3 regions of the Streptomyces sp. NPDC000345 genome follow, and region 3 is predicted to be linked to each of the others. Evidence: riboswitches for the same ligand, from Rfam matches in the RefSeq annotation. Region 3 holds a riboswitch; each other region holds the start of a gene.
The links. Region 3 has a riboswitch for thiamine pyrophosphate ahead of ACFY30_RS26345 (thiamine ABC transporter substrate binding subunit). Riboswitches for the same ligand answer to the same signal wherever they lie in the genome.
Positions count from the first base shown of each region.

Region 1: it holds a riboswitch for thiamine pyrophosphate, as region 3 does, so the genes downstream of both, thiO (glycine oxidase ThiO) here and ACFY30_RS26345 (thiamine ABC transporter substrate binding subunit) in region 3, are expected to answer to the same signal.
Region 2: it holds a riboswitch for thiamine pyrophosphate, as region 3 does, so the genes downstream of both, thiC (phosphomethylpyrimidine synthase ThiC) here and ACFY30_RS26345 (thiamine ABC transporter substrate binding subunit) in region 3, are expected to answer to the same signal.

Region 1 covers NZ_JBIAZE010000031.1:8,775-15,154, reverse strand. Annotated here, with positions in the region: gene ACFY30_RS39215 (thiazole synthase) at 1-292, opposite strand, end outside; gene thiS (sulfur carrier protein ThiS) at 298-498, opposite strand; gene thiO (glycine oxidase ThiO) at 495-1,661, opposite strand; TPP riboswitch at 1,659-1,770, opposite strand; gene ACFY30_RS39200 (hypothetical protein) at 1,826-2,176, shown strand; gene ACFY30_RS39195 (NAD(P)/FAD-dependent oxidoreductase) at 2,209-3,456, shown strand; gene ACFY30_RS39190 (Rv2175c family DNA-binding protein) at 3,574-3,939, shown strand; gene thiE (thiamine phosphate synthase) at 3,980-4,627, shown strand; gene metF (methylenetetrahydrofolate reductase [NAD(P)H]) at 4,804-5,727, shown strand; gene ACFY30_RS39175 (hypothetical protein) at 5,784-6,380, shown strand, end outside.
Region 2 covers NZ_JBIAZE010000009.1:224,861-231,240, forward strand. Annotated here, with positions in the region: gene ACFY30_RS23125 (LysR substrate-binding domain-containing protein) at 1-689, opposite strand, end outside; gene ACFY30_RS23130 (VOC family protein) at 807-1,211, shown strand; gene thiC (phosphomethylpyrimidine synthase ThiC) at 1,291-3,099, opposite strand; TPP riboswitch at 3,092-3,280, opposite strand; gene ACFY30_RS23140 (YibE/F family protein) at 3,677-5,344, shown strand; gene ACFY30_RS23145 (SsgA family sporulation/cell division regulator) at 5,492-5,938, opposite strand; gene ACFY30_RS23150 (IclR family transcriptional regulator) at 6,039-6,380, opposite strand, start outside.
Region 3 covers NZ_JBIAZE010000011.1:211,698-218,077, forward strand. Annotated here, with positions in the region: gene rlmN (23S rRNA (adenine(2503)-C(2))-methyltransferase RlmN) at 1-1,059, shown strand, start outside; TPP riboswitch at 1,086-1,192, shown strand; gene ACFY30_RS26345 (thiamine ABC transporter substrate binding subunit) at 1,263-2,345, shown strand; gene ACFY30_RS26350 (ABC transporter permease) at 2,321-3,991, shown strand; gene ACFY30_RS26355 (ABC transporter ATP-binding protein) at 3,991-5,013, shown strand; gene ACFY30_RS26360 (LAETG motif-containing sortase-dependent surface protein) at 5,137-5,847, opposite strand; partial or broken gene ACFY30_RS26365 (hypothetical protein) at 6,011-6,380, opposite strand, start outside.

The DNA.
Region 1 (6,380 bases), on a different contig from region 3:
TGATCAGCTCGGTCCCCAGCGCCTCCCGCGCCAGCCGCGCCGTCAGCACCGCCTCCCCGGCCGTGAAGCACCCCGCCGTGTTCGGCAGCACCCGGATGCCCAGCCGCTCGAGCACCGACAGCACCGAACCCCGGACGGCGGGGTTCACCCGCCGCATCGCGACCGTCGTCAGCTCGGTCCCGGACGCGACCAGCGCCCGCTCCAGCACCTCCAGGCTGGGCGCACCCCCGGTACCCATGATCAGCCGGGACGAGAAGGACGTACCGCCGAGGAAGAAGGGATCGTCGGCCACGGCGCTCATCCTCCCTGCACGGCGGTGAGGACTTCCACGCGATCACCCTCGGAGAGTGCCGTGGCGGACCACCGCGCGCGCGGGACGACCGTTTCGTTCAGCGCGGCGGCCACCCCGGAGGCCGCCGGCGTCAGGGACCGTACGACGCTGTCGAGGGCCGTACCGGGAGCGACCATCTGCCGCTCGCCGTTCACCGAGATGTTCATGCGGGCAGCTCCGTGAGGACGGCGGCACCGAAGCGCCGGGGTGTGAAGGGAAGGGCCTCGTCGGGGAGTTCACCGGTGGCCAGGGCGTGCGCCATCACGTCGCCGGTCACCGGGGTCAGCAGCACCCCGTTGCGGTAGTGCCCGGTGGCCAGCAGCAGCCCGTCCAGCCGGGTCGGCCCGAGCAGCGGCGCGTTGTCGGGGGAGCCGGGGCGCAGGCCCGCGCGTGTCTCGACCAACGGCAGTTCCGTGATGCCGGGGACCAGTTCGTGCGCGTCGCGCAGCAGCTCGTACACGCCCCCCGCCGTCACCGTCGTGTCCCAGCCCAGCTCCTCGCTCGTCGCGCCCACGACCAGCTCGCCGTTCTCCCGGGGCACCAGGTACACCTGACTGCCGCGCACCACGGCCCGCACGGTACGGCTCAGGAACGGCGCGTACCCGGGCGGCACGGTCAGCCGCAGCACCTGCCCCTTCACCGGCCGCACCGGGGGGAGCACGTCCTCCGGGACGCCCGCCAGCCGCCCGCTGAGGCTGCCCGCCGCGAGCACCACCTGCCCCGCCCCCAGGGCCGTACCGTCCCCGGTCACGACCCCCACGGCCCGCTCGCCCCCGACCGACAGCCGCTCTGCCCACGCCCGGTGGAAGACCACGCCCGCCCGCTCGCACGCGGTGACGAGCGCGTCGGCCAGCCGCCGCGGATCGATCTGGTGATCGCCGTCCACCCGCAGCCCGCCGCGCACCCCCGGTGCGAGCATCGGCTCCAGGCGCCGGCACTCCCGCCCCGTGAGCCACTCCGAATCCAGCCCCGACCCGGCCTGCAGCGCGTGCAGCTCCCGCAGATGGGCGCGGTCGTCGGCGTCCAGCGCGACCGCGAGCGTGCCGCACCGGCGGTAGCCGAGGTCCAGCCCGGTGACCTCCGTCAGCTCGGCGGCGAAGTCCGGGTAACGGCGGGCCGAGGCCAGGTTCAGGCCGAGCAGGGTCTGCTCGCCGTGGTGCAGTTCGGTGACGGCGGCCAGCATCCCGGCGGCCACCCGCGCGGCCCCGCCGCCCGGCTCGGGGTCCACCACGGCGGTGGCGAACCCGCGCTGCGCGGCCCGCCACGCCGTGACGAGCCCGATGATCCCGCCCCCCACGACCAGGACGTCGGATGTACGTGTACGCGACATGGGCGTCCAGCCCCTCCCTTCGCCGGCATGACCCGGATCAGGTTCGTACGGTCGGAGGCCGCCAGCCTCCCTCTCAGCCCGGTGCGTCCGGGCTCCCGCGAGTGCTCTACGTTGGCCACACCCTAGCCCGTGGTTCCGCGCACCTGTAAAGGGAGCCTTTCGTCATGCACCGCTCGCTCGACGGTCTCGTCCTCGCCCCCGTCGCCGACCAGGCCCCGGGCCAGGTCGGCACCCGCACCCGCTTCGCCTACCGCGAGCGGGACGGTGTGATCTGGGCGGACTACGCGGGCGGCGACGTCGTGCGCGGCCATCTCGTGGGTACCCGTCAGGGGGACCGTCTCGACTTCCGGTACGTCCAGCTCAAGCACGACGGGTCGACGTCCTCGGGGCACTGCGTCTCGACGGTCGTGGAACTGCCCGACGGGCGCGTGCGCCTGGAGGAGACCTGGTCCTGGGAGTCGCAGCAGGGCAGCGGCACCAGCGTTGTGGAGCAGGTCACGGAGCAGGACGGCTGACTGACGAATCGTCACATGTCTAGGGTGATCGGGTGAGTGAGCAGAGGCGGGAAGAAGACAGGCCGGCGGGGCGGCGCGTGGTCGTCGTCGGCGCGGGCATGGCCGGGGTGCAGACCGCGGTCGCCCTGCGGGAACAGGGCTTCGACGGCACCGTGACACTGATCGGCGCGGAGCCCCACCAGCCCTACGACCGGCCCCCGCTGTCCAAGGCCGTGCTGCTCGGCAAGGCCGAGGGCTCCGCGTTCGAGGTCGACTTCGAGAGCCTCGGCATCGAGCTGCTGCTCGGCCGCGAGGTGCTCGGCCTGCGCGCCGCCGACCACGAGGTGGACACCGAGGCCGGGCCCGTCCCCTACGACGTCCTCGTGCTCGCCACCGGTGCCGAACCGATCCGGCTGCCGGGCGCCGAGGGCGTGCCCGGCGTCCATCTGCTGCGCACCCTCGACGACGCCGAACGGCTGCGGCCGGTGCTCGCCCGCCAGCACGACCTCGTGGTCGTCGGCGCCGGCTGGATCGGCGCGGAGTTCGCCACCGCCGCGCGCGAGGCCGGCTGCGCGGTCACCGTCGTGGAGGCCGCCGACCGGCCCCTCGCCGGCGCCCTGCCGGCCGAGGTCGCCGCCCCGATGACCTCCTGGTACGCCGACGGCGGCATCACCCTGCGCACCCACGCGCGCGTGGAGCGTGTCGAACCCGGTGCGGTCGTCCTCGACGACGGCTCCCGGCTGCCCGCCGGCGCCGTGGTCGTCGGCATCGGCGCCCGCCCCGCCACCGCCTGGCTGACCGGCTCCGGCGTCGAACTGGGCGCGCACCACGAGGTCGTCGCCGACGACCGGCTGCGCACCTCGGTGCCGGACGTGTACGCGGTCGGCGACTGCGCCTCCTTCCCCTCGGGGCGGTACGGCGAACGCCTCCTCGTCCACCACTGGGACAACGCCCTCCAGGGCCCGCGCACGGTCGCCGCCAACATCCTCGGAACGGCCACGGACGAGCCCCCGGTGATCTACGACCCGGTGCCGTACTTCTGGTCCGAGCAGTTCGGCCGCTTCGTCCAGTACGCGGGCCACCACGCGGTGGCCGACCGCATGGTGTGGCGCGGCGATCCGGCCGGACCGGCCTGGAGCGTGTGCTGGCTGCGGGAGGACCGCCTGGTGGCTCTGCTGGCGGTGGGGCGCCCACGCGATCTCGCCCAGGGCAGACGCCTGATCGAGGCGGGCAGGCGCATGGACGCGGAGGCACTGGCGGATCCGGGCCGGCCCTTGAAGACCGCGACTGCGCCTGCCTGAAGCGGCGCGGGCCGTGACACGAGCGGCTCCGCCGCGTGGGCGCGACCGGTCCCCACGGCGCAGCACCCGGAGAACGGCCATCGCGGCCCACCCGGACATGCGCCTACCCTTGACCCCGTGACCGAGATTGACGCAAAGACCGATGCTCTCGTACCCGCCTGGCTCACCGTGCCCGACATCGCGGAGATGCTCGATGTCGACGTGATCCGCGTGCGACAGCTGATCAAGGAAGGCCAGCTCATCGCCGTACGCCGTGGTGAGAACCGCGCGCTGCACGTCCCCGCCGCCTTCATCGACGGGGACAAGGTCGTCAAGGGCCTGTCCGGCACCCTGACGCTCCTGCGGGACGACGGCTTCACCGACGAAGAGATGCTGGAGTGGCTCTTCACGCCCGACGAGAGCCTGCCCGGCACCCCCGCCCAGGCCCTCAGCGAGAATCGCGGTACGGAGGTGAAGCGCCGCGCCCAGGCGCTCGCCGTCTGAGGCAACCGGTAACGACACGACGGAACCACGGGGAACACCGATGACCGACACCGCCCGCGCCCGCCTCGCGGACGCCCGTCTCTACCTGTGCACGGACGCCCGCACCCGCCAGGGCGACCTCCCGGAGTTCCTGGACGCGGTTCTCGCGGGCGGCGTCGACATCGTGCAGCTGCGGGACAAGGGCATGGAGGCCGCCGCGGAACTGGAGCACCTCGCCGTGTTCGCCGAGGCCTGCGCCCGGCACGGGAAGCTGCTCGCGGTCAACGACCGCGCGGACGTCGCCCACGCCGCCGCGGCCGACGTCCTCCACCTCGGCCAGGGCGACCTGCCGGTCCCCGCGGCCCGCGCCGTCCTGGGCGACGACGTCCTCATAGGCCGCTCCACGCACGCCGAGGCGGAGGCCGAGGCCGCCGCCGTCCAGGAGGGCGTGGACTACTTCTGCACCGGCCCCTGCTGGCCCACCCCCACCAAGCCGGGCCGGCACGCCCCCGGCCTCGGCCTGGTCCGCCACACGGCCGCCCTGGGCACGGACCGGCCCTGGTTCGCGATCGGCGGCGTCGACCTCGGCAACCTCGACGAGGTGCTGGAGGCGGGCGCCCGCCGGGTCGTCGTCGTCCGGGCGATCACCGAGGCGGACGATCCGGGTGCCGCGGCGGCGGAGTTCGCGAAGCGACTGCGCGACGTCTGACGGCCCCGGGCCCGTGCGTTGCGGGTCCGTCGGTCCCGGGTCCGTCCGTCCCGGCCCGACGGTCCCTGCGGCCGTTCGGCCGGACGCCTGTCCGAAGGGTGGACAACAAGCCGACAATCCGGGCAAATATCCGTCATCCGGTTGGGTGACCGTCGGCCCCTGGTTAACCTGCGGGTATGGCCCTTGGAACCGCATCCACCAGGACGGACCGCGCACGCACCGTGCGCGACATCCTGGCCGCCGGCAAGACGACGTACTCGTTCGAGTTCTACGCGCCGAAGACGCCCAAGGGCGAGCGGAGCCTGTGGGAGGCGCTCCGCAGGGTGGAGGCGGTCGCGCCGGACTTCGTCTCGGTGACGTACGGTGCCGGCGGCTCCACCCGGGCGACCACGGTGAGGGAGACCCAGCAGATCGTCGTCGACACCACCCTCACCCCGGTGGCGCATCTCACCGCCGTGGACCACTCCGTCGCCGAGCTGCGCAACATCATCGGCCAGTACGCCGACGCCGGGATCCGTAACATGCTGGCCGTGCGCGGCGACCCGCCCGGCGACCCGATGGGCGACTGGGTCCCGCATCCGCGGGGCCTCACCTACGCCGCGGAGCTCGTCCGGCTCATCAAGGAGTCCGGCGACTTCTGCGTGGGCGTCGCCGCCTTCCCCGAGATGCACCCGCGTTCCAGCGACTGGGACACGGACGTCTCGCACTTCGTCGACAAGTGCCGGGCGGGCGCCGACTACGCCATCACGCAGATGTTCTTCGAGCCCGAGTCGTACCTGCGCCTGCGTGACCGGGTGGCGGCGGCCGGCTGTGACACCCCGGTCATCCCGGAGGTGCTTCCGGTGACGAGCGTGAAGATGCTGGAGAGGCTGCCGAAGCTCAGCAACGCCTACTTCCCGGACGCCCTGAAAGAGCGGATGCTCACAGCCAAAGACGATCCGGCCGCTGTACGCTCGATGGGCATCGACTTCGCCACGGAGTTCTGCGCACGGCTGCTGGCCGAGGGAGTGCCCGGACTGCACTTCATCACGCTCAACAACTCCACGGCGACGCTGGAAATCTACGAGAACCTGGGTCTGCACCACCCGCCGCAGGCCTAGACCGGTCGCACCCACATACGACACACTGCGTAGCGGCCACTGGGAGAGGGGCGTACATGGGCTGGACGGTCCTCTACATCGCGTTCGGCATCGTCGCGCTGTGGCTGCTCGGCGAGGTGCTGCTGCAGTACAAGGCGCGCCTGCGCTGGCGGCTGCTGGCGTTCGTCGGCTTCCTCGGTGTGGTGCTCGGTGTCCTGATTCCGTCGGTGATCGTCATCGGACTGGGCGCGGCCGCCTTCGCGGTCGGCCAGACCTACGTCACCCTCTCCTTCCGCCGCGGCTTCGCCGAGGGCTGGGCCGTGCGGCGCGGCGACGCCGAGGGGGCGCTCCCCAAGGGCCTGTCCCGAAGCCGCCGCGGCAAGGCCGAGCGCCAGGATCCGACCCTGGAGGTCACCGACCTGGACGGGGGCGAGGCCACCGCTCATCTCGACGGCGCCGAGGGCTCCTTCGGCGGCGACAGCCTCGGCTACGGCCAGGACAAGGGCGCCTTCCGCGACGACGACTACGACCACGACGACGTGTTCACCCCGGCCGCCCGCGCCACGCAGGCCTCCGCGGCCGAGACCACCGTCTACTCGCCGCAGCCCCTGCCCGACGACACCAACGCCTACGGCATATACAGCGACTCCGCGTACGCGGCCGCCACCGGACAG
Region 2 (6,380 bases), on a different contig from region 3:
AGCATCTCGGAGAAGGACCCTCCGGTCGGCCCCTTGGGCACCGGTCGGCCCGAGGGGGTGCGGTCCGGTGTGCGGTCCCGTTTGAACCCCGCCGAGGTCACCTCCGGGTACTGCACCACGGGATGGTCCGCGAGCACTTCGAGCGACACCGCCTCCTCGCCGGCGAGCGGATGCCCGGCGGCGACCGCGAGGACCCGTCTCTCCCTGAGCATGACCGGGCCGCAGGCCATGCCGTCGAACGGGTACGAGGCGATCAGGACGTCGATCGAGCCGTCGAGCAGGCTGGCACGGGAGTTGGACAGCTGAACCTCCCGTACGTCGACTCTGCAGTCCGGGTGCCGCTCACCGAACAGGGCGACCGCCTTCAGGAGGGCGGGTGCCGTCCCCTCGCCGAGGAAGGCGACCCGTAGTTCTCCCGTGACACCGCGACTGGCGTCAGCCGCACGCCGGAGCGCCTCCTCCATCCCCGCGACCAGGGGAACCAGATCATCGGCCAACTGCCGTCCGATCGGCGTGAGTCGCACGGTTCTGCTGGTCCGCTCGAACAGCGAGCCCCCGATCCGCCGCTCGACCTTCTTGATCACCTGGCTGACGCGCCCCGTCGTGACGCGCAGGCGCTCGGCGGTACGGCCGAAGTGCAGCTCCTCGGCCAGCGTCAGAAAGGTCTCGATCTCCACCCGTTCCAGCACGGTCCCCCCGGCGTTTAGCCATGCTCAACGATCTTATGCCGATCCTGCCTTGATGGCGGATGCCCTTCAGCGGATCGTGAGAGGTGTCCGCCCGCACCCCCACCCGAGGAGCCCGCCATGACCGCTTCGACCGCTCTACGCGTGAAGGCATTCGACCACCTGGTCCTCAACGTCGGCGACATCGAGCGGGCCCTGGACTTCTACGCCGGACACCTCGGCCTGCAACCGGTACGCGTCGCCGAATGGCGGGCCGGCAAGGTCCCCTTCCCCTCGGTGAGGATCACCCCCGACACCATCCTCGACCTGGTCGGCCGGCCCCGCGGAGAGTCCAACGTCGACCACATATGTCTCACCGTGGACCCCCTGGACTGGGACGAGTTCATCAGGACGGGAACCTTCACGGTCCTCGAAGGCCCCGTGGAGCGCTTCGGCGCACGCGGCACCGCCACGTCGGTCTACGTCCAGGACCCGGACGGCAACACCGTGGAACTCCGCTGGTACCCGCAGGACCTCCCGGCCTGACCGGCCGGGCGCCCGGTCCGGGTCAGCCACTCCCCGGACCGGGACCCTCGGGACGGCCTCGGTCCCCTGCCGGGCCGCCTCAGTCGGCGAGGGGGAGATACACGCGGTTCCCGCTCGCCGCGAACTCCTTCGACTTCTGGGCCATGCCCTCCTCGATCTCCTCCTGGCTCCCGCCGTGCGCCCTGCGGATGTCCTGAGAGATCTTCATCGAACAGAACTTCGGCCCGCACATCGAGCAGAAGTGAGCCGTCTTGGCCGGCTCCGCGGGCAGGGTCTCGTCGTGGAACTCCCGGGCCGTGTCAGGATCGAGGGCCAGGTTGAACTGGTCCTCCCAGCGGAACTCGAAACGGGCGTCGGACAGCGCGTCGTCCCATTCCTGCGCACCGGGGTGCCCCTTGGCGAGATCGGCCGCGTGGGCGGCGATCTTGTAGGTGATGACGCCGGTCTTGACGTCGTCACGGTTGGGCAGGCCCAGGTGCTCCTTGGGCGTGACATAGCAGAGCATGGCCGTGCCCCACCAGGCGATCATCGCGGCACCGATGCCGGAGGTGATGTGGTCGTACGCCGGCGCGACGTCCGTGGTCAGCGGGCCGAGGGTATAGAACGGAGCTTCATCGCAGATCTCCTGCTGAAGGTCGATGTTCTCCTTGATCTTGTGCATCGGGACGTGGCCCGGGCCCTCGATCATGGTCTGTACGTGGAAACGCTTGGCGATCGCGTTGAGTTCCCCGAGCGTGCGCAACTCCGCGAACTGCGCCTCGTCGTTGGCGTCCGCGATCGAGCCGGGCCTGAGGCCGTCACCCAGCGAGTAGGTGACGTCGTAGGCGGCGAGGATCTCGCAGAGTTCCTCGAAGTTCTCGTACAGGAACGATTCCTTGTGGTGCGCCAGGCACCAGGCCGCCATGATCGAGCCGCCGCGCGAGACGATGCCGGTCTTGCGGTTCGCGGTGAGGGGGACGTACGGGAGGCGGACACCCGCGTGGACCGTCATGTAGTCCACGCCCTGCTCGGCCTGCTCGATGACGGTGTCCTTGTAGATCTCCCAGGTCAGTTCCTCGGCCTTGCCGTCGACCTTCTCCAGCGCCTGGTAGAGCGGCACCGTGCCGATCGGGACGGGGGAGTTGCGCAGCACCCACTCGCGGGTGGTGTGGATGTTGCGGCCGGTGGAGAGGTCCATGACCGTGTCGGCGCCCCAGCGGGTCGCCCAGGTCATCTTCTCCACCTCCTCCTCGATGGAGGACGTCACCGCCGAGTTGCCGATGTTGGCGTTGACCTTCACCAGGAACCCCTTGCCGATGATCATCGGCTCGATCTCCGGGTGGTTGACGTTGGCGGGCAGCACCGCCCGGCCCGCCGCGATCTCCTCGCGGACCACCTCGGGAGAAACGTTCTCCCTCAGAGCCACGAACTCCATCTCGGGCGTGATCTCCCCCCGGCGCGCATACGCGAGCTGGGTGACTGCCTTGCCGTCCCGGCCGCGGCGCGGCAGCCGCGGGCGTCCCGGAAACACCGCGTCGAGATTGCGCAGTCCGCCGCGTGGCGCGGTGTGCTTGATGCCGTCGTCCTCGGGACGGACGGGACGGCCCGCGTACTCCTCGGTGTCGCCGCGAGCGATGATCCAGTTCTCGCGCAGCGGCGCCAGGCCCCTGCGTACGTCGGTGTCGACGAGCGGATCGGTGTACGGGCCGGAGGTGTCGTACAGCGTGACCGACCGACCGTTGGTGAGATGCACCTGGCGAACCGGCACGCGCAGGTCGGGGCGGCTGCCCTCGACGTACCCCTTGTGCCAGCCGATGGACTTCCCGGCCTTCTCGCTGGTCGCGTCGGCGGCGTTTCCGCCGGCCGCGTTCTGCGTGAAGGCAGGCGTGCGTGCGTCCTTGTTGGTCATGAGACCTACTCCCTACGCCGGCATTACCCGGTAACAGGTTCGGCGGTCGACGCAGCGGCTACCGTCTGCCGACGTTCATGTGACACATCACTCGGCTCAAGTGACGTTCCACGTGAAACATCGCGAAGACGGAGGTCAGCGCCCTCTCAGCCCGGTGCTCCGAGCTCCCGCGTGTGCAAAAGGTGGCTCCACGCTAGCGTCCTTTGTGGCGCGGTGAACAGTGGGCCTCTTTCGTTCTTGCGATGATCGGGCGGTGACCACGACACACCAGCCCCCGTATCCGCCGCCCGAGCCACCCCGCAGGCCCGGCACCGGCGGCGGCCCCGGAAACGGTCCTGGCGGCGGCCCGGGGAACGGTCCCGGGGGCGGCCACGGGAGCAGCCCCGGCCATGGCCCCGGGAACGGTCCTCTCGGCGGTCCTCGCAGCGCGCCCTCCCAGGGCCGCGGAGACGACCGCGACTTCGGCAGCGGGCCCGGGCGGGCACCCGACTCCGGCCGCGGCCACGACCTCAGGCGTGGTCCCGGGCCAGGCAACGGCCAGGGCCGCGAGGCCGGTCCCGGACATGGCCGTGGTCCGCTGGGGCAAGAACAGGACAGAGGTCCCGGGCACGGCGGCGGCGAGGGATACGGCGGAGACCACGGCCACCGCCCCGGCCAGGAATACGGCGGAGGTCACCAGCACCGTGACGGTGCGGGATACCGCACGGACCAGGGGCAGGACGCCGGTGAGGCGTACGGCGGGGGGCATGAGCCCCACGACGGTGCGGAACACGGCCGAGGCCCTGCACACGGACCCGGGCACGGTGCCGGCGAAGGACATGCGCACGGCCCCGGCGACGGGCACACCGGCGGGCACGGCCCGGGTGACGGCCGGCACGGCGGGCACGGCGCCGGTTCGGGTGGCGCCCGCGGGCATACGCACGGGCACAGCCACAGTCATGGCCCGGCCGCCCCGGTCTCCAAGCATCTCCGCAAGGTCATCGCGGCCGTCCTCATCCCGTTCGCGGCGGCGGTGCTGGTCGGGCTGGTGGTGCTGTGGCCGGGTGGTGCCCCGGCGCACGAGCGCACCGGGGTCGGCTTCGACCGGCAGACCCAGCAGGCCACGGTCACCAAGGTGGTGAGCGTGAGCTGCCAGTCGGTGAACGCCTCCGGCGGTACGCCGACCGGCGACACCTCGACCGCCGAGGGCTCCTCCGCCGAGCAGCAGGCGAACGGCACCTGCAAGAAGGCCACGATCCGTGTGGACACCGGCGACGACACGGGCCGTACCTTCACCGAGATCGTCCAGCCGGACCAGTCACGGCAGTTGCACGAGGGCGAGAAGGTCGTGGTCGCCTACGAGCCCTCGGCGCCGAAGGACCTGCAGTACTCGGTCACCGATGTGAACCGCCGGGTCCCGATGACGGTGCTGGCGATCATCTTCGCGGTCGCCGTCGTGATCGTCGGGCGGCTGCGGGGCGTCATGGCGCTGGTGGCGCTCGCCGCCAGCTTCCTGATCCTGAACTTCTTCATCCTGCCCGCGATCCTGCAGGGCTCGAACCCGCTGCTGGTGGCCGTGGTGGGATCGAGCGCCATCATGCTGATCGCCCTGTATCTGTGCCATGGTCTCTCGGCCCGTACGTCCGTAGCCGTGCTCGGCACGCTCATCTCACTGATGCTGATCGGCTTCCTCGGCTCCTGGTTCATCGACTGGGCCGCGCTCACCGGCAACACGGACGACAACACCGGCCTGATCCACGGCCTGTACCCGTCGATCGACATGAGCGGTCTGCTGCTCGCCGGCATCATCATCGGCTCGCTCGGTGTCCTGGACGACGTGACGGTCACCCAGACCTCCGCGGTCTGGGAGCTGCACGAGGCCAACCCGGCGATGGGCTGGCGCGGGCTGTACCGGGCCGGCATCCGTATCGGCCGCGACCACATCGCGTCCGTGGTGAACACGCTCGTCCTCGCCTACGCCGGTGCCGCGCTGCCGCTGCTGCTGCTCTTCTCGATCGCGCAGAGCAGCGTGGGCGCGGTCGCCAACAGCGAGCTGGTCGCCGAGGAGATCGTGCGCACGCTGGTGGGCTCGATCGGCCTGGTGGCGTCGGTTCCGGTCACGACGGCTCTCGCGGCCCTCGTGGTCGCGGCCGACCGCCCGGAAACGGGAACAGCGGCCGCTTCGGTGACGGAGTCGATTCCGGCGGGAGCGGCGGCAGGCCCCGCCCAGCCCCGGAGCGGCCGGGGCAGGCGGCGCAAGCGCTGAGGCGGCGGAAGCGTTGAGGCGGCGGGGCGCCCGAGAGGCGCCCCCCGCCCCGGCGGAGGGCGAGCCACCGGCAGATCAGAGAAGAAGCGTTACTGCGGGCCCCCACCCCCGTGGCGAAGCGTTCCGTCACGGCTTGCCCCGGGCGGGTCAGCCGGTGCTTCGCTCCTCCGCCAGGATCCGGTCCAGCGCCTCGTCGAGGTGCGTGTCGAAATCGGCGAGCGCACCCTCCTGGCCCAGCGGCACCAGCTTGTCGGTGCGGTCCAGGAAGGCCACCAAGGGGGCGGCCGACGACCGGAACAGCGCCTGGTCGCCGCCCACCTGAAGCCGGATCAGAACCTCGCCGAGCACATCGGGGTCCACGGGCGAGACCCGTACGTCCCCCTCCCCGCACGGCCGGCCCACCCCGTCGATGAGCAACTCGCGCCCGAAGGCCCAGGTCACCGGGGCGTCACCAGGCAGATGAAAGGTGAGCCGTACGGCATAGGGATCGCACGCCTCATAGCCCAGTTCCACCGGAATGCGGAACGAGAGCTCCTCGGACACGAGGAAGCTCATCATCACTTCTGCCTGAACTGCCTGTACGGACTCGCGCATCGCGTTACCCCGTCATTTGCCGTCGAATGGCCGGTAATCAACCCAAGACACTGCATCGCATCTTGCTGAAAGTGCACAACACATCACAAGGAGTGAGTTTTCAGATGCTGATAGAGATCGCAATTGACCCCAGCGTGCGCCCGACCTCGCTCTGCAACCGCCGCGCCGCGGGGAGCAGTCGTTCGGCCTGATGTGCGGGCAGGGAGATGGCCATCGTCGCCGCCGCGGTGCCCACGGTGATCGGGATCGCGGCGCACACCGTGCCCAATGCGTATTCCTGCCGCTCCACGACCGGTTCCATGCGTCGCATGCGCTCCAGACGCCGCAGCAGGGTGTGGTCGTCACGGACGGTGTACGGGGTGATCGACCGGACCGGGTAGCGGCTCAGGTGGTCGCGGCGGGCGTCCTCGTCCAGCTGGGACAGCAGGCACTGTCCGACGGC
Region 3 (6,380 bases):
AAGCCGCCGCGGCACCTTGCCGACCTCTCGCCGGCCGAGCGGAAGGAAGCGGTCGCGGAGATCGGTGAGAAGCCGTTCCGTGCCAAGCAGCTCTCGCAGCACTACTTCGCGCGGTACGCGCACGACCCCGCGGAGTGGACCGACATCCCCGCCGGGGCGCGGGAGAAGCTGCGGGACGCTCTGCTGCCGGATCTGATGACCGTCGTACGGCACCTGTCCACCGACCAGGGCACCACCCGCAAGACGCTGTGGCGGCTGTTCGACGGGACGCTCGTGGAGTCGGTGCTGATGCGGTACCCGGACCGGGTGACCATGTGCATCAGCTCGCAGGCGGGGTGCGGGATGAACTGCCCGTTCTGCGCCACCGGGCAGGCGGGGCTCGACCGGAATCTGTCCACCGCCGAGATCGTGCACCAGATCGTCGACGGGATGCGGGCCCTGCGGGACGGGGAGGTCCCCGGTGGGCCCGCCCGGCTGTCCAACATCGTGTTCATGGGGATGGGCGAGCCCCTCGCCAACTACAAGCGGGTCGTCGGAGCCGTCCGGGCGCTCACCGATCCGGCGCCGGACGGGCTCGGGCTCTCGCAGCGCGGGATCACCGTGTCGACGGTCGGGCTCGTGCCCGCCATCCACCGGTTCTCCGACGAGGGCTTCAAGTGCCGTCTCGCCATCTCGCTGCACGCGCCGGACGACGAGCTGCGCGACACCCTCGTCCCCGTGAACACGCGGTGGAAGGTGCGCGAGGTGCTCGACGCCGGCTTCGAGTACGCCGAGAAGTCGGGCCGCCGGCTGTCCATCGAGTACGCCCTCATCCGGGACATCAACGACCAGGCCTGGCGAGGCGACCGGCTCGGGCGACTGCTCAAGGGCCGGCCCGTGCACGTCAACCTCATCCCGCTCAACCCGACCCCCGGGTCGAAGTGGACCGCGTCGCGGCCCGAGGACGAGAAGGCGTTCGTCGAGGCCATCGCGGCGCACGGGGTGCCCGTCACCATCCGGGACACCCGCGGCCAGGAGATCGACGGGGCGTGCGGTCAGCTCGCGGCCACCGAGCGGTAGTCTGACCTCAGTACCAGTACATCTTCATATTCCGACAGGGGAGCGCCACAGCGCTGAGAGTGCGGCACCAGGCCGCAGACCCTCTGAACCTTGCCCAGGTCATTCTGGGTAGGAAGTTCGGTCATCGCTCAAGCTGTTGTGCCCCGCCCGGCCGCCCCGGGCGGGGCCGCGTCTCTTCCTGGTCAACCCCAGGAGGAAAACCAGTGCACACCAGGACGTTCGTGGCCGCCGCCGTCGGCCTCGGTCTCGTCACACTGTCCGCGTGCGGTACGGAGTCGTCCGACGACAGCGCGTCGAACAGCGGTTCCAAGACCGTCACCCTCGTCAGCCACGACTCGTGGGCCGTCTCCAAGAGCGTGCTCGCCGGCTTCGAGAAGGAGTCCGGGTACAAGGTCAAGGTCCTCACGGACGGCGACGCCGGGCAGGCCGTCAACAAGGCCGTCCTCACCAAGGACAACCCTCAGGGCGACGTCTTCTTCGGCGTCGACAACACCCTGCTCTCCCGCGCCCTCGACAACGGTCTGTTCCAGTCCTACGAGGCCAAGGGGCTCGACCAGGTCGGCAGCGCGTACCAGCTGGACTCCGGCAAGCACCGGGTCACGCCCATCGACTACGGCGACATCTGCGTCAACTACGACAAGAAGTACTTCGCCGACCACGAGCTGGCCCCGCCGGCCACCTTCGCCGACCTGGTCAAGCCCGCGTACAAGAACCTCCTCGTCACCGAGAACGCCTCCACCTCCTCGCCCGGCCTCGGCTTCCTGCTCGGCACGGCCGCCCGGTACGGGGACGACGGCTGGGAGGGCTACTGGAAGCAGCTCAAGGCCAACGGCGTGAAGGTGGTCGACGGCTGGGAGCAGGCGTACAACGAGGAGTTCTCCGGCTCGGCCGGCGGCAAGAAGGCCAAGGCGGACCGGCCGCTCGTCGTGTCGTACGCCTCCTCGCCGCCCGCCGAGGTCATCTACGGCGACCCGAAGCCGAGCACCGCGCCCACCGGCGTCGCGACCGGCACCTGCTTCCGGCAGGTCGAGTTCGCCGGGCTGCTGAGCAACGCGCGCAACAGCGCGGGCGGCAAGGCGCTCATCGACTTCCTGATCACGAAGAAGTTCCAGGAGGACATGCCGCTCAACATGTTCGTCTACCCGGTGGTGAAGGGCGCGGGCGTGCCCGCCGAGTTCACGCAGTACGGGCCCGCCGCCGAGGACCCCGAGACCATGGACCCGGCGAAGATCGCCGGCCATCGCGACCAGTGGGTCAAGTCGTGGACCTCGCTCGTACTGAAGTAGTCCCCGCCGGGAAGCGGTCCGGGAACGCGGCGCGGCTCGGGCTGATGGCCCTGCCCGTCGCGTTCTTCGGGCTCTTCTTCGCCTACCCCGTCGCCGCGATCGTGGCGCGCGGGCTGAGGACCGACGGGGTGTGGCGGTTCGGACGGCTGGCCGACGTCCTGGGCCAGTCCGACATCCGGCACGTCCTGTGGTTCACCACCTGGCAGGCGTTCGCCTCCACCGCGCTCACCCTGCTGGTGGCGCTGCCGGGCGCGTATGTCTTCGCGCGCCTCGACTTCCCCGGCAAACAGGTGCTGCGGGCCGTGGTGACGGTCCCGTTCGTGCTGCCGACGGTCGTCGTCGGCACGGCGTTCCTCGCGCTCGTGGGACGCGGCGGACTGCTCGACGAGCTGTGGGGCGTACGCCTGGACACGACCGTGTGGGCGATCCTGCTCGCCCATGTCTTCTTCAACTACGCGGTCGTCGTACGGACCGTGGGCGGACTGTGGGCGCAGCTCGACCCGCGGCAGGAGGAGGCCGCGCGGACGCTGGGCGCGTCCCGCCTGCGCGCCTGGCGCACGGTCACCCTGCCCGCCCTCGGGCCGGCCGTGGCCGCCGCGGCGCTGATGGTCTTCCTCTTCACCTTCACCTCCTTCGGTGTGGTCCAGATCCTCGGCGGGCCCACCTTCTCCACCCTCGAGGTGGAGATCTACCGCCAGACCTCCGAGATCTTCGACCTCTCCACCGCCGCGGTGCTGACGATCGTCCAGTTCGCGGCCGTGGGCGCGATCCTCGCCGTGCACGCGTGGACCGTACGGCGCCGGGAGAGCGCGCTGCGGCTGGTGGACGCGAACCTGACCGCCCGACGGCCGCGCGGGGCCGGGCAGTGGGCGCTGCTGGCCGGGGTGCTCGCGAGCATCGCCGTGCTGCTGGTGCTGCCCCTCGCCGTGCTGGTGCAGCGGTCCCTGGACGCGCCGGACTTCGCCTACTACCGGGCGCTGACCAGCGAGGACGGGAACGTCTTCCTCGTCCCGCCGATCGAGGCGATCGGCAACTCGCTGGAGTACGCCGCCGCCGCGACCGCGATCGCGGTGGTGATCGGCGGCCTGGCCGCGGCCGCGCTCACCCGGCGGGACGCGGGACGGCTCGTCCGGGGCTTCGACGCGCTGCTGATGCTGCCGCTGGGCGTGTCGGCGGTGACCGTCGGCTTCGGGTTCCTGATCGCGCTGGACGAGCCCCCGCTGAACCTGCGGAGCAGCTGGATCCTCGTCCCGCTCGCCCAGGCGCTGGTCGGGGTCCCCTTCGTCGTACGGATCATGCTGCCCGTGCTGCGGGCGGTGGACCAGCGGCTGCGGGAGGCCGCGGCCGTGCTCGGGGCGTCGCCCTGGCGGGTGTGGCGGGAGGTGGACCTGCCGATGGTGCGGCGGGCGCTGCTCGTCGCGGCCGGGTTCGCCTTCGCGGTGTCGCTGGGGGAGTTCGGGGCGACCGTGTTCATCGCGCGGCCCGACAACCCGACGCTGCCGGTGGCGGTGGCGCGGCTGCTGGGGCGGGCCGGCGAGCTCAACTACGGGCAGGCGATGGCCCTGTCGACGATTCTGATGGTGGTGTGCGCGGTGGCCCTGCTGGTGCTGGAGCGGTTGCGGACCGACCGGACGGGGGAGTTCTGATGCCACTGCTCGAACTGGAGCGTGCCACCGTGCGGTTCGGTGGACGGGCGGTGCTCGACGCCGTGGACCTGGGGGTCGCCGAGCACGAGGTGGTGTGTGTGCTCGGGCCGAGCGGCAGCGGCAAGTCGACGCTGCTGCGGGCGGTCGCCGGGCTGCAGCCCCTGGATGCCGGGCGTGTCTCGCTCGACGGGCGGGACCAGGCGGGGGTGCCCGCGCACCGGCGGGAGCTCGGGCTGATGTTCCAGGACCATCAGCTCTTCCCGCAGCGGGACGTCGGCGGCAATGTGGCCTTCGGGCTGCGCATGCACGGCGCCTCCAGGAAGGAACAGGAGCAGCGGGTGCGGGAGTTGCTCGACCTCGTCGGTCTGCCCGGCGCCGGCCGCCGGGCCGTCGCCGCGCTGTCCGGCGGTGAGCAGCAGCGGGTCGCGCTGGCCCGTGCGCTGGCGCCCCGGCCGCGGCTGCTGATGCTGGACGAGCCGCTCGGCCAGCTGGACCGTTCACTGCGGGAGCGGCTGGTCGTCGAACTGAGGGAGCTCTTCGGGCGGTTGGGCACCACGGTCCTCGCGGTCACCCATGACCAGGGCGAGGCGTTCGCGCTCGCCGACCGGGTCGTGGTGATGCGGGACGGGCGGATCGCCCAGTCCGGTACGCCCCTTGAGGTGTGGCAGCGGCCCGCCGACGCGTTCGTCGCCCGCTTCCTCGGCTTCGAGAACGTGGTGGAGGCGACGGTGGCCGGCGAGGTCGCGGTCACGCCCTGGGGCAAGGTGCCGGTGCCGGACAGCTCCCCGCAGGGGCCGCGCACGCTGCTCGTCCGCCCCGCCGGAGTACGCCTGACCGACGCCGACGAGGGCCTGCGCTGCACGGTCGCCGCCCGCACCTTCAAGGGCACCCATGTCGCCGTCCACCTCCAGCCGGAGGGCGCACCGCGACTGGAGGCCGCCTGCCCCCTGCGCGAGGCGCCGGAGGTCGGCGCCGCGGTCGGAGTGACCTTCGACCCGACGGAAACCGCGGTGCTCGGCTGACGGGCGCGCGCCTGGGGTGCAGCGCTGGTACGGGCGGGTGAACGCGGCCCCGTTGCCTGAGCCCGCCCCTCCTGATGCACAGGGGCGGGCTCGCCTACGGCGGGAACGCTGATGGCGCGTGGCTCAGCGGTTGCTGGAGCCGCGGCGGCGCATGCCGAAGAAGACCGCGCCGCCGCCGATGACGACCAGCAGGGCCGCGATGCCGGCGATCAGGCCGGTGTTGGAGGCGCCGGTCTCGGCGAGGTTGGACTCCTGGGCCGCGGGTGACGGGGCGTTGCTCGCGGACGGCGCGGCGCCGTCGTCCGCGGAGTCCGAGGGGCTCGGCGACGCGGTGTCGGCCGGGGCCGAGGCGGAGTCCGACGGCTTCCCGGACTCCGGCTCCGACTCCGAGGGCGAGGTGGAGGGGGTGGAGGCGTCGTCGGCCTCGCAGGCCTCGGCCGGGGTGGTCAGGTTGCCGGCGATGTCCTCGTCGACCAGGACCTTGCTGTTCTTGGTGGCCTTGACGTGGATCCGGTAGACGGCGTTGGGCGCCCAGTCCTCGGTGAAGGCGATGGTGACGCCCTTCTTGGACCCCTCGACCGTCTGCTCGCCGACCTGCCTGAGGTCGGCGCCGTTGTTCTCGAGGAACACGGTGACGACGGCCGGGGTGCCCGACGGGTCCTTGTCGGTGACGGTGATGACGCCCTTGGCGCCGTCACAGCCGGCTGCCGCGGAGAACTCACCTATCTCGCTGGCCAGCGCGGTGCCGGCGGCACTGAACGCGAGGGCGGCGGAGGCGGCGGTGACGCCGAGGAAACGCACCGAACGGGCGGCGGTACGGCGGGAAAGGGACACGTTTGTCCTTTACGGGAAGCGCAACTGCGGGGGGTGGAGGGGGAGATGGCGCCCCCGGTGATGCCGAGTGCGTCACCATCCCCAGCAGGCTCACAGGTCTATAAGCGTTCCATAAGAAGTGTCAATGCGGGGACGCCTCGGAGTCATTGGCTTTGCCCGCTTATTAACCACCGAGACGTTTCAACGCCCCCGGAGCCTCCTCGATCCGGTCAACGAGGGCGATACGGGACTCCCTCGACCGCTCCCGGGCGAGTGAGCGCAAGAGCGGCCACGCGGGCAGCCGTTCCGTCCAGTGCGTCCGGTCCGCTGTTGTCGAAGATCTCCCGTACGGTCCCGGCGGCGCCCGGCAGAAAGACCACTCCGGCGTTGCGACGGGCCGGCGGGCCGTCGTCGCAGGGGGCTTTCCGCCGGGCGCCGCCGGGCCAGTTCGCGCGCACCGGAGCCGCGGGGCGTCGGTGAGCATCCCGCCGTGGAACGGGGCGGAGTACGGGCCCAGGTTCGCCGCCTCCATCGTGCCGGGGCCGGCTACGGTC